One region of the Pseudomonas sp. Eth.TT006 genome, then DNA from elsewhere that is predicted to be linked to it. Evidence: predicted binding sites of a transcription regulator. Region 1 holds the regulator's gene; the other holds the start of a gene.
The links. Region 1 encodes FliA, which starts transcription of late flagellar genes. Its sites were predicted from a motif close to CTAAAGTTTNNNNNNNNNNNGCCGNTAA; they were not measured.

Region 2: a site for FliA is predicted at 3,585-3,612, ahead of ACXR0M_RS10745 (methyl-accepting chemotaxis protein). Genes of this name have one in related genera too.

What each region holds. Positions count from the first base shown of each region.
Region 1 covers NZ_JBTJEN010000015.1:100,183-106,033, forward strand. Annotated here, with positions in the region: gene ACXR0M_RS22005 (chemotaxis protein CheA) at 1-1,903, opposite strand, end outside; gene ACXR0M_RS22010 (protein phosphatase CheZ) at 1,958-2,746, opposite strand; gene ACXR0M_RS22015 (chemotaxis response regulator CheY) at 2,765-3,136, opposite strand; gene fliA (RNA polymerase sigma factor FliA) at 3,304-4,044, opposite strand; gene fleN (flagellar synthesis regulator FleN) at 4,041-4,871, opposite strand; gene flhF (flagellar biosynthesis protein FlhF) at 4,985-5,851, opposite strand, start outside.
Region 2 covers NZ_JBTJEN010000005.1:261,460-267,310, forward strand. Annotated here, with positions in the region: gene ACXR0M_RS10735 (class 1 fructose-bisphosphatase) at 1-880, shown strand, start outside; gene ACXR0M_RS10740 (DUF924 family protein) at 884-1,480, shown strand; gene ACXR0M_RS10745 (methyl-accepting chemotaxis protein) at 1,615-3,507, opposite strand; gene ACXR0M_RS10750 (hypothetical protein) at 3,792-4,046, shown strand; gene ACXR0M_RS10755 (lipocalin family protein) at 4,078-4,647, shown strand; gene ACXR0M_RS10760 (formimidoylglutamate deiminase) at 4,767-5,851, opposite strand, start outside.

The DNA.
Region 1 (5,851 bases):
CCTGATTGCCGAGCATCACCATCAGGGTCGGCATGATCGCCAGGGTCAGCGGCACCTTGATGACGATCTTCGAACCCTGGCCCTTGGTCGAGTAGATGTTGATCGAACCGTTGAGCTGGGAAATCTTGGTCTTCACCACGTCCATGCCGACACCGCGACCGGACACGTCGGAGATCTCGGTCTTGGTCGAGAAGCCCGGAGCAAAAATCAGGTTGTAGCACTCGGTATCGCTCAGGCGATCGGCCGCGTCCTTGTCCATCACCCCGCGTTTTACCGCGATGGCGCGCAGGACGTTCGGGTCCATGCCTTTGCCGTCATCGGAAATCGACAGCAGGATGTGGTCGCCTTCCTGCTCGGCGGCCAGCACCACTTTGCCGCCACGGGCCTTGCCCGAGGCTTCGCGTTCTTCCGGCGACTCGATGCCGTGGTCGACCGCGTTGCGCACCAAGTGGACCAGCGGGTCGGCCAGAGCCTCGACGAGGTTTTTGTCGAGGTCGGTTTCTTCACCCACCAGTTCCAGGTTGATCTCTTTCTTGAGCTGACGCGCGAGGTCGCGAACCAGACGCGGGAAGCGTCCGAAGACCTTCTTGATCGGCTGCATCCGGGTTTTCATCACCGCGGTCTGCAGGTCAGCCGTGACCACGTCGAGGTTCGACACGGCCTTGGACATGGCTTCGTCGCCGCTGTTGAGACCCAGGCGCACCAGACGGTTACGCACCAGCACCAGCTCGCCGACCATGTTCATGATTTCGTCGAGACGCGCGGTATCGACGCGCACGGTGGTCTCGGCTTCGCTGGCCGGTTTTTCCGGTGGCGGCGTAGCGGCGGCACGGGCCGGAGCCGGTGCAGCAGCGGCTGCCGGTTTCGGCGTTTCGGCTTTTGGCTCTGGTTTGGGCGCGGCTTTCGGCGCAGCGGCCGGAGCGGCTGCAGCCTTGGCGGCAGGCGCGGCCACGGTCGAAGCGCTGCCCGCAGCAGCGGTGCCGACTTCGGTGAATTTGCCCTTGCCGTGCAATTCGTCGAGCAGCGATTCGAATTCGTGATCGGTGATCAGGTCGCTGCCGGCAGCGGCGGCCGCTGGCGCGGCAGGTGCCGCCGGGGCCGAGGCGATGGCCGATTCCAGCGCTTCAACGGCAAAGTTGCCCTTGCCATGCAACTGATCGAGCAGCGCTTCGAATTCGTCGTCGGTGATGTCCGAGCTGTCGCCTGCAGCGGGTGCCGCTGGCTTGGCCGCAGGCGGTACAACCGCGTCAGCCGCGAACTGGCCTTTGCCGTGCAACTGATCGAGCAACGACTCGAATTCGGCGTCGGTGATTTCATCACTGGCCGCCGCATCGGCAGCTGGCGCAGGGGCAGCAGCGGCCGGGGCTTCAGCTTCGGCCTTGGCGGCGCTCAGCGAATCCAGCAGCTGTTCAAATTCGTTATCGGTGATGTCGCCCGAATCGGCAGGCTCGCTCTCGACGACCAGCTCTTCGATCATCTCGGCCACCGGCGATGCCGGAGCTTCGTCGGCCGATTGCGGCTCGGCCAGACGCGCCAGGGCGGCCAGCAGTTCCGGGGTCGCGGCGGTGATCGGTGCACGTTCACGGACTTCGCTGAACATGCTGTTCACCGCGTCCAGTGCTTCAAGCACCACGTCCATCAGTTCTGCATCTACGCGACGCTCACCCTTGCGCAGGATGTCGAACACGTTTTCGGCGATGTGACAGCACTCCACCAGCTCATTGAGCTGAAGGAAGCCGGCGCCCCCTTTTACAGTGTGGAAACCGCGAAAAATTGCGTTGAGCAGATCTGCGTCATCCGGGCGGCTTTCCAGCTCGACCAGTTGTTCGGACAGTTGCTCAAGAATCTCGCCGGCCTCAACCAGGAAATCCTGAAGGATCTCTTCATCGGCGCCGAAGCTCATTAATGGGGTGCTCCTACAGGTCTAAAAACCCAAAAAACCTAAAATTCCAAAACACTAGAACCCGAGGCTGGATAACAAATCGTCCACATCGTCCTGACCGGACACAACGTCTTCTCGTTTATCGGCATGAATCTGCGGACCTTCACCCTGCGAGAGATGTTTTTGTGGATCTTTTTCTGCAAGCATCGCTTCGCGGTCATGTTCGATGCCGGCAAAGCGGTCGACCTGACTGGCCATGAGCACGAGTTTGAGCAAATTGCTTTCGACTTCGGTGACCAGTTGGGTCACGCGCTTGATCACCTGACCGGTGAGGTCCTGGTAATCCTGGGCCAGCAGGATGTCATTGAGATTGCTCGACACCGCACGGTTGTCCGTGCTGCTGCGTGTCAGAAAACCGTCGACCCGGCGCGCCAGTTCACGGAACTCTTCCGCCCCGACCTCACGGCGCATGAAGCGGCCCCAATCGGCGCTCAAGGTCTGGGCTTCGTCAGCCAGGCCATTGACCACAGGGGTCGCGCTTTCCACCAGATCCATGGTGCGGTTGGCCGCGGCTTCGGTCAGTTTGACCACGTAGCCCAGGCGCTCGGTGGCGTCGGTGATTTGCGACACTTCCTCGGCCTGCGGCATGTGCGGGTCGATCTGGAAGTTGACGATCGCACTGTGCAGTTCACGTGTGAGCTTGCCCACTTCCTGGTACAGGCCGCGGTCACGGGTCTGGTTGAGCTCATGGATCAATTGCACCGCGTCGCCGAACCTGCCTTTTTCAAGGCTCTCGACCAGTTCGACCGCGTGTTTTTTCAGGGTCGATTCGAAATCGCCCAGTGAAGATTCGTTATGCTCCATAGCTCCCCCGCGCGTTCATCAGCCGATGCGTTCGAAAATCTTCTCGATTTTTTCTTTCAACGCCTGAGCCGTGAAAGGTTTGACCACATAGCCGTTTACACCGGCCTGGGCCGCTTCGATGATCTGCTCGCGCTTGGCTTCAGCGGTCACCATCAGCACCGGCAGGTGCTTGAGCTTTTCATCGGCACGCACGTGGCGCAGCAGGTCGATACCGGTCATGCCGGGCATGTTCCAGTCCGTTACCAGAAAGTCGATGCTGCCGCTGTTGAGCACCGGAATGGCAGTGATGCCATCGTCAGCCTCGACAGTGTTGGTGAACCCGAGATCACGCAACAGGTTCTTGATGATCCGCCGCATCGTTGAGAAGTCATCAACGATGAGGATTTTCATGTCTTTGTTCAATTCGACCTCCAAGCAGTCTTAAACGCGCCCAGCACCTGGACGCGCCATTTCAATCAATCCGGCGTAACACTCAAAGACTGTCTGGAGCACAACAGAGCAAGACCGGTGCCGTTCACCACCGCACCAGCCTCGTTCGCAGTGTCCCCACACTGCCTTCAGCGCGCTCGCCACTCCCCCAAACGCCCCCGCAAACGGGCCGCGCACTGGCTGTGTAACTGGCTGACCCGCGATTCACTGACGCCAAGGACTTCACCGATTTCCTTGAGGTTCAGCTCTTCGTCGTAGTACAGCGCCAACACCAGTCGCTCACGCTCCGGCAAATTGGCAATCGCGTCCGCCAGCGCCGCCTGGAAGCGTTCATCTTCCAGATCGCGCGACGGCTCCATATGAGCACTGGCGCCATCCTCGTGCAGCCCTTCATGTTCGCCGTCCTGCAACAGGTCGTCGAAACTGAACAGGCGACTGCCCAAGGTGTCATTCAAAATCCCGTAGTAATCGTCGAGACTCAATTGGAGTTCGGCCGCAACCTCGTGATCTTTAGCGTCACGGCCGGTTTTCGCTTCAATTGAGCGAATTGCATCGCTGACCATCCGGGTGTTGCGGTGAACCGAGCGTGGTGCCCAGTCGCCTTTGCGTACTTCGTCGAGCATCGCGCCGCGGATGCGAATGCCCGCGTACGTTTCGAAACTGGCGCCTTTGCTGGCGTCGTATTTGGTCGAGACTTCGAGCAGGCCGATCATCCCCGCCTGAATCAGATCTTCGACCTGCACACTCGCCGGCAAGCGCGCCAGCAAGTGATAGGCAATGCGTTTGACCAGTGGCGCGTAACGCTCGATCAACTCGTACTGCGCGTCACGTGCCGATTTCTTGTAGTAGTTCATACCGCTCGCAGTCATAACACTGGCCCTGCCGTTTGCTGCACGAGGCGTTCGACGAAAAACTCGAGGTGACCGCGCGGGTTGGCAGGCAGCGGCCAGGTATCGACCTTCTGCGCGATCGCCTTGAACGCCAGCGCGCACTTGGAACGCGGAAAGGCTTCGTAGACGGCGCGCTGCTTCTGCACGGCCTTGCGCACGCTTTCGTCGTACGGCACGGCACCCACATATTGTAAGGCGACGTCGAGGAAGCGATCCGTGACCTTGGTCAACTTGGCGAACAGGTTGCGCCCTTCCTGCGGACTCTGCGCCATGTTGGCGAGGACGCGGAAGCGGTTCATGCCGTAATCGCGGTTAAGCAGTTTGATCAGCGCGTAGGCGTCGGTGATCGACGTCGGCTCGTCGCAGACCACCAGCAACACTTCCTGCGCGGCACGGACGAAACTGACGACCGAGTCACCAATGCCCGCAGCGGTGTCGATCACCAGCACGTCGAGGTTGTCGCCGATGTCGCTGAAGGCCTGAATCAGACCGGCATGTTGTGCCGGGCTCAGGTGAACCATGCTCTGGGTGCCGGAAGCGGCCGGTACGATGCGGATCCCGCCGGGCCCCTGCAACAGCACGTCGCGCAGCTCGCAGCGACCTTCGATCACGTCAGCCAGCGTGCGTTTTGGCGTGAGCCCCAGCAGAACGTCAACGTTCGCCAGTCCCAGGTCGGCGTCCAGCAGCATGACCCGACGGCCAAGCTCTGCCAGCGCCAGAGACAAGTTCACTGACACGTTAGTCTTGCCGACGCCACCTTTGCCGCCGGTCACCGCGATCACCTGTACGGGATGCATGCTGCCCATGTTATTTCTTTACCTTGTCTTGCATAGACGGAGGCCACATTACTGGCTGCGCGTTCACAACCGGAACAATGCGTGGCAGGCCATCGATGTAGGTACAAAAACTGTTCATTACCTCAGCCAACCTGCTTGGTCGGGCTGTGGTAGATATCAGCGAACATGTCAGCCATGGCTTCTTCGCTGGGTTCTTCCTGCATTTGCACGCTGACGGCGCGGCTGACCAGTTGATGACGGCGCGGCAGATGCAGATCATCCGGAATCCGTGGGCCATCGGTCAGGTACGCGACCGGCAATTCATGACTGATTGCCAGGCTCAACACTTCGCCGAGACTGGCCGTTTCATCCAGTTTAGTCAGGATGCACCCGGCGAGCCCGCAACGCTTGTAACTGTGATAAGCGGCGGTTAGAACCTGTTTCTGGCTGGTGGTTGCCAGCACCAGATAATTTTTTGAACGGATGCCACGCCCGGCCAGACTTTCCAGCTGCATGCGCAGGGCCGGATCGCTGGCCTGCAGGCCGGCGGTGTCAATCAGCACCACGCGTTTGCGCAGCAGTGGGTCCAGCGCCTGAACCAGCGACTGGCCCGGGTCAACGTGAGTCACCGGGACATTGAGAATGCGGCCCAGGGTCTTGAGTTGTTCCTGCGCGCCGATGCGGAAGCTGTCCATGCTGACCAGCGCCACGTTCTGCGCGCCGTACTTGAGCACGTAGCGCGCGGCAAGCTTGGCCAGGGTGGTGGTCTTGCCCATGCCGGCCGGGCCGACCATGGCAATCACTCCACCCTCTTCCAGCGGCTCGACTTCCGGCACGGCAATCATCCGCGCCAGGTGCGCGAGCAGCATGCGCCAGGCCTGACGTGGTTCTTCGATATCGGTGATCATCGCCAGCAGGTCGCGCGACAGCGGCCCGGACAGACCAATGCGTTGCAGACGGCGGTAAAGATTGGCTTGCGCCGGACGGCTGCCCTGCATCTGGTTCCAGGC
Region 2 (5,851 bases), on a different contig from region 1:
CGCCCTGGGTGGTGTTCTGGGCAGCATGGGCACTGAAAACGTCCAGGGCGAAGTGCAGAAGAAGCTCGACGTACTGTCGAACGAAATCCTGCTCGAAGCCAACGAATGGGGCGGTCACCTGGCCGGCATGGCGTCCGAAGAAATGGACAATGCCTACCAGATCCCGGGCAAATACCCGAAAGGCGCGTACCTGCTGGTATTCGACCCACTGGACGGCTCGTCGAACATCGACATCAACGCCCCGGTCGGCACCATCTTCTCGGTACTGCGTTGCCCGAACGAATACCTGAGCCAGAACGAAGCGCTGAACGAAAAAGCCTTCCTGCAGCCAGGCACCCAGCAAGTCGCTGCCGGTTACGCGATCTACGGCCCGCAGACCATGCTGGTGCTGACCCTCGGTGACGGCGTCAAAGGCTTCACCCTGGACCGCGAAATGGGCAGCTTCGTCCTGACCCACGAAGACATCACCATTCCTGAATCGACCCAGGAATTCGCCATCAACATGTCCAACCAGCGCCACTGGGAAGCCCCGGTACAACGCTACGTCAGCGAACTGCTGGCCGGCGAAGAAGGTCCGCTGAAGAAGAACTACAACATGCGCTGGGTTGCCGCGATGGTCGCCGACGTGCACCGCATCCTGACCCGTGGTGGCCTGTTCATGTACCCACGTGACAGCCGCGAGCCATCGAAGCCGGGCAAACTGCGTCTGATGTACGAAGCCAACCCGATGTCGTTCCTGGTGGAGCAGGCCGGCGGCGCGTCCACCGACGGTCACCAGCGCATCCTCGACATCAAGCCCGAAGGCCTGCACCAGCGCGTAGCGGTGTTCCTCGGTTCGAAAGAAGAAGTCGCCCGCGCCACGGCCTACCACAAGGAGTAAACCATGAGCGCGCCCTGGCAGCCGTTGCTCGATTGGTGGTTCGGACACGCCGAATCACCCGACGAGATTTCGGCTGACAAGGGCAAGTTATGGTTTGGCAAGCGTGACAGCCAGGACCTCGAAGCGCGTGAGCGTTTCGGGGTCCTTGTCGATCAGGCCCTGGCTGGCGAATTGACCGACTGGACGCAACGTCCCGAAGGTTGGCTGGCGCTGGTGCTGCTGCTCGATCAACTGCCGCGAATGATCTTTCGCGACTCTCCCAAAGCCTGGTCCGGTGATCTGCGCGCGCAGAAGCTTGTCGCCCAAGGCATTGCTGCGGACTTCGACCGGCAACTGAAGCCGATCCAGCGGGTCTTCATTTATCTGGTGTTCGAACACTGCGAAAACCTTGCAGCGCAAAATGAAGCGGTTTCACGCTTTATCGAGCTGGTGGCTGAACAGCCGCGAGCCAAGGTATTTGCCGATAATCTGGATTATGCCGAGCGGCATCGGAGCGTGATTGCGCGGTTTGGCCGGTTTCCGCATCGCAATGCGCTGTTGGGGCGGGAGTCGACGGCTGAGGAGCTGGAATTCCTTTCCCGGCCGGGTTCCAGATTCTAGATGTTCAGTGCGGTTGATGCCGCTTTCGCGAGCAAGCCCGCTCCCACAGTAGATTGTGGTGGAACACACATTGTGTGAACACCGAAGAACCCTGTGGGAGCGGGCTTGCCCGCGAAGAGGCCAGTGGCAGCGCCTTAAATCCTGAAACTGCCCACCAGCTGCTTCAACCGCGCCGCCTGCTGCTCCAGATCCGAGCAGGCGCGCAAGGTCGCCTGCAGGTTCTCCACGCCTTCCTGATTCAGCGTATTGATCTCGTTGATATCCACGTTGATCGACTCGACAACAGCGGTCTGCTCTTCGGTTGCAGTGGCCACCGACTGGTTCATGCCGTCGATCTCGCCGATGCGCTGGGTCACGCTGCCCAGGCGCTCGCCGGCCTGGTTGGCGATGCCGACGCTGCTTTCGCTCTCGCGCTGGCTCTCGGTCATGATGGTCACCGCCTGACGTGCGCCGACCTGCAGGTCTTCGATCATCTTCTGCACCTGCTGCGCCGAATCCTGGGTGCGGTGGGCGAGGTTGCGCACTTCGTCCGCCACCACGGCGAAACCACGTCCGGCTTCACCGGCGCGGGCGGCTTCGATCGCGGCGTTGAGGGCCAGCAAGTTGGTCTGCTGCGAGATGCTGGTGATCACTTCGAGAATCTGCCCGATGTTCACCGTATTGCTGTTGAGGGTTTCGATGTTGCTGCAGGAGTCGCTGATCTTCGCCGACAGTTGCTGCATGGCGACGATGGTTTTATCCACCACCTGCTGACCGTCGACCGCCAGGCTGCGCGCATCGCTGGAGTGCTGCGAGGCGAGGGCGGCGTTCTGCGCGATTTCCTGGGCGGCGGCGCCGAGCTGGTTGATCGCGGCAGCCACGCTGTTGGTGCGGCTGGATTGCTGGTCGGAGTTGTACATCGACGAGTTCGATGCAGCGACCACGCGCAGGGCGACTTCGTTGACCTGGCCGGTGGCCGAGGCCACTTCGCGGATCGAAGTGTGAATCCGTTCAACGAAGCGGTTGAACGAGGTACCCAGCGCACCGAATTCGTCGTTGCCGTGGATCTGCAGACGTTTGGTCAGATCGCCTTCACCTTCGGCGATGTCGTGCATCGCGCGGCCCATGGTCAGCAGCGGTTGCAGCAGCACGCGGATCAGCATGCCGAGCAGGGCGATGATGATTACCACGGCAATCACCATGGCGATCAGCGCCGAGGTGCGGAACTCGCTGAGCATCGAGAACGCGGTGTCCTTGTCCAGCACCAGCGCCACGTACCAGTCAGCCGACGGCACGCCGTTGACGCGGGTGAACGAGATCAGTTGGGTCTTGCCGTCGAACTCGACCTCTTTCAGGCCCGGGCTGACTTTCGGCGCGCCATTCGGGTAGGCCTCGGCGAGGGTCTTGAGCACCAGTTTGCTGTCCGGGTGAATCAGGATCTTGCCGTCGGCGCTGACAATAAACGCCTGGCCGTGACCACCAAAGTTCAGCGAGTTGATGATCGCGCTGACGCTGCTCAGGTCGATATCCGCCCCGGCCACGCCGATCATCTGCCCTTGACGCTGCACCGGGGTGGCGACGGTGATCACCAGTTTGCCCGACGAGGCGGCAATGTACGGTTCGGTGACGATGGTCTGCTGCGCGCTATTGGCCGCCTTGTACCAGCCGCGGGCGCGCGGGTCGTAGTCCGGCGCGCGGTTACCGGCGGGTACCGAGAACATCACGCCGTCGGTGCCACCGAAGTAGCTGAGCTGGAAATTGCCGGTGTAGGCGGGCAGGTCGATGATGCGTTTCAGGCTGGCGGGCGCGCTGCCATCCACGGCGACTTGCTGCGACAGAGATTGCAGCAACTGGATGCGGCTCTCCAGCCAGGTCTGGATGTTGCTGGTGGTCAGGCTGCCCAGTTCCTGCATCGTGGCTTCGGTGCTGCTGCTCAGGGCTTCGCGTTGTCGATAGTCGTTGAAGAAAATGAAACAGGCGAATGCAACGGCCACCACGAGGGCGGCAGCCAACAAGATCTTGTGGCTGAATTTCATGTTTCTGGTCATCGAATGAACTACCGCGAAGGGGCTGGTCGAGAAAGGGCGGCAATTTGCCACACTCGCTGGCTTTGCGCTGCTCTTATTTTTCGACCGTCGGGTGCCAAAGATTAGGCGGTTTGCGGGAAATGCGACGAAATGCGCAATAGCGGCGCAAGGTGGTTGATTTATCGGCAAATGCCCGACGGGCGGGTTAATAAATAGCCGCCAGCCCACGGAACCAGATAAGGGTTTTCTCTTCTAAGCTTCTGGTTGGCACCCTGCCATCCCCCTTCCGCTCCAGGAGTCACTTCATGTCGCTGCGATCTATCGCCGTTCTGACCTTTTGCGTGCTGTTGGCCGCTTGCAGCAAGGTCAATCAGGAAAACTACTCGAAGCTCTCGGCCGGCATGGCCAAGGCCGAAGTCGAGAACCTGCTCGGCAAGCCCACCGACTGTTCGGGCGCGCTCGGCATGTCCAGTTGCACCTGGGGCGATAAAAACAGCTTTATCAGCGTGCAGTACGCCGGTGACAAAGTGCTGATGTTTTCCGGCCAAGGCCTGAAGTAAACCGGGGCTTCGCGCCCACGGAGAAGAAAAAATGAAGCGGTTATTGTTTGTCCTTCTTGCCGGCCTGGTATTGGCCGGCTGCGCCAGTTCCGGCGTCGATCCTTTGGCTCCGAAGACGGTCAGCAGCGTCAATCTCAAGCGCTACCAGGGCACCTGGTATGAGCTGGCGCGGTTACCCATGTACTTTCAGCGCAATTGTGCCCAATCCGAAGCTCATTACGCGCTCCGGCCGGACGGCAATGTCGATGTGCTCAATCGCTGCCTGACCGCCGACTGGCAATGGGAAGAGGCCAAGGGCAAGGCTTATCCACAGGTGCCGGGCAAGACCGACAAATTGTGGGTCGAGTTCGATACCTGGTTCTCGCGGCTGATTCCCGGCGTGGCGAAGGGCGAATACTGGGTGCTGTACGTCAGCGATGACTACAAGACTGCCATCGTCGGCGACCCGAGCCGCAAGTACCTGTGGTTGCTGTCCCGCACGCCAACCGTCAACGGTGTGGTGCGTGAAGAGTTGCTGAGCAAGGCACGGCAGCAGGGGTACGACACCACCCGTCTGATCTGGCGCGCGACTGATCGGCAGATGGCCAAAACTTCTAATTAAGCATCACCGCAAAACCAATGTAGGAGTGAGCCTGCTCGCGATGGCGGTGTGTCAGACATAAATATGTGACTGACACACCGCCATCGCGAGCAGGCTCACTCCTACATTTTTGTTATATGTCAGCCTAAAAGATCGCGTAAGACCTGAGTGAACGCCCGCGCGCTTTGCTCTTCGCCGGCATGCCGGCCATCACGCACCACCCACTTACCGTTGACCAATACATCGCGCACCTGACGATCGCCGCCGGCGAACAACCAGCGATTCAGAATCCCGTCGCCACTTGCGGTGGCCAGGTACGGATCATTGCCATCGAGCACGATCCAGTCCGCGCGTTTGCCAACCTCCAGCGCGCCAATCGGTTGCCCCAACGCCTGGGCGCCGCCGTCCAGCGCCGCGTCATACAACGTGCGCCCGACCATCGGCTGCTCCGCGCCATACAAACGGTTACGCCGCTGATCGCGCAGACGCTGGCCGTATTCCAGCCAACGCAATTCCTCGACCACGCTGAGCGACACATGGCTGTCGGAACCGATGCCCATGCGCCCGCCCTGAGCGAGGAAATCCACCGCCGGGAAAATCCCGTCGCCGAGGTTGGCTTCCGTGGTCAGGCACAGGCCGGCAATCGCGCGACTGTTGGCCATCAACGTCACTTCTTCCGGGTTGGCGTGGGTCGCGTGGACCAGGCACCAGCGCTGATCGACCTCGGTGTTTTCGTAGAGCCACTGCAATGGACGCCGGCCGCTCCAGCTCAGGCAGTCATCGACTTCTTTCTGTTGTTCGGCGATGTGAATGTGCACCGGGCACTGCTTGTCGCTGGCTGCCAGCACTTCGTTGATCTGCTGCGGGGTGACCGCACGCAGCGAGTGAAAGCACAGACCCAGCGATTGCGCCTTTTGCTGCGCCAGCAAGGGCTGCAGGCGCGCTTGCAGGTTCAGGTAGTTTTCGCTGCTGTTGATAAAGCGGCGCTGGCCGTCGTTCGGCGTCTGACCGCCGAACCCCGAGTGGCTGTAGAGCACCGGCAACAGCGTCAGGCCGATGCCGCTATCAGTCGCCGCCTGGCTGATGCGCAACGCCAGTTCCGCCGGGTCGGCATACGGCTGACCGTTAAGGTCGTGGTGCACGTAATGGAATTCGGCGACCGAGGTGTAACCGGCCTTTAGCATTTCTATGTACAGCTGACGAGCGATCACCCCGAGCTGCTCCG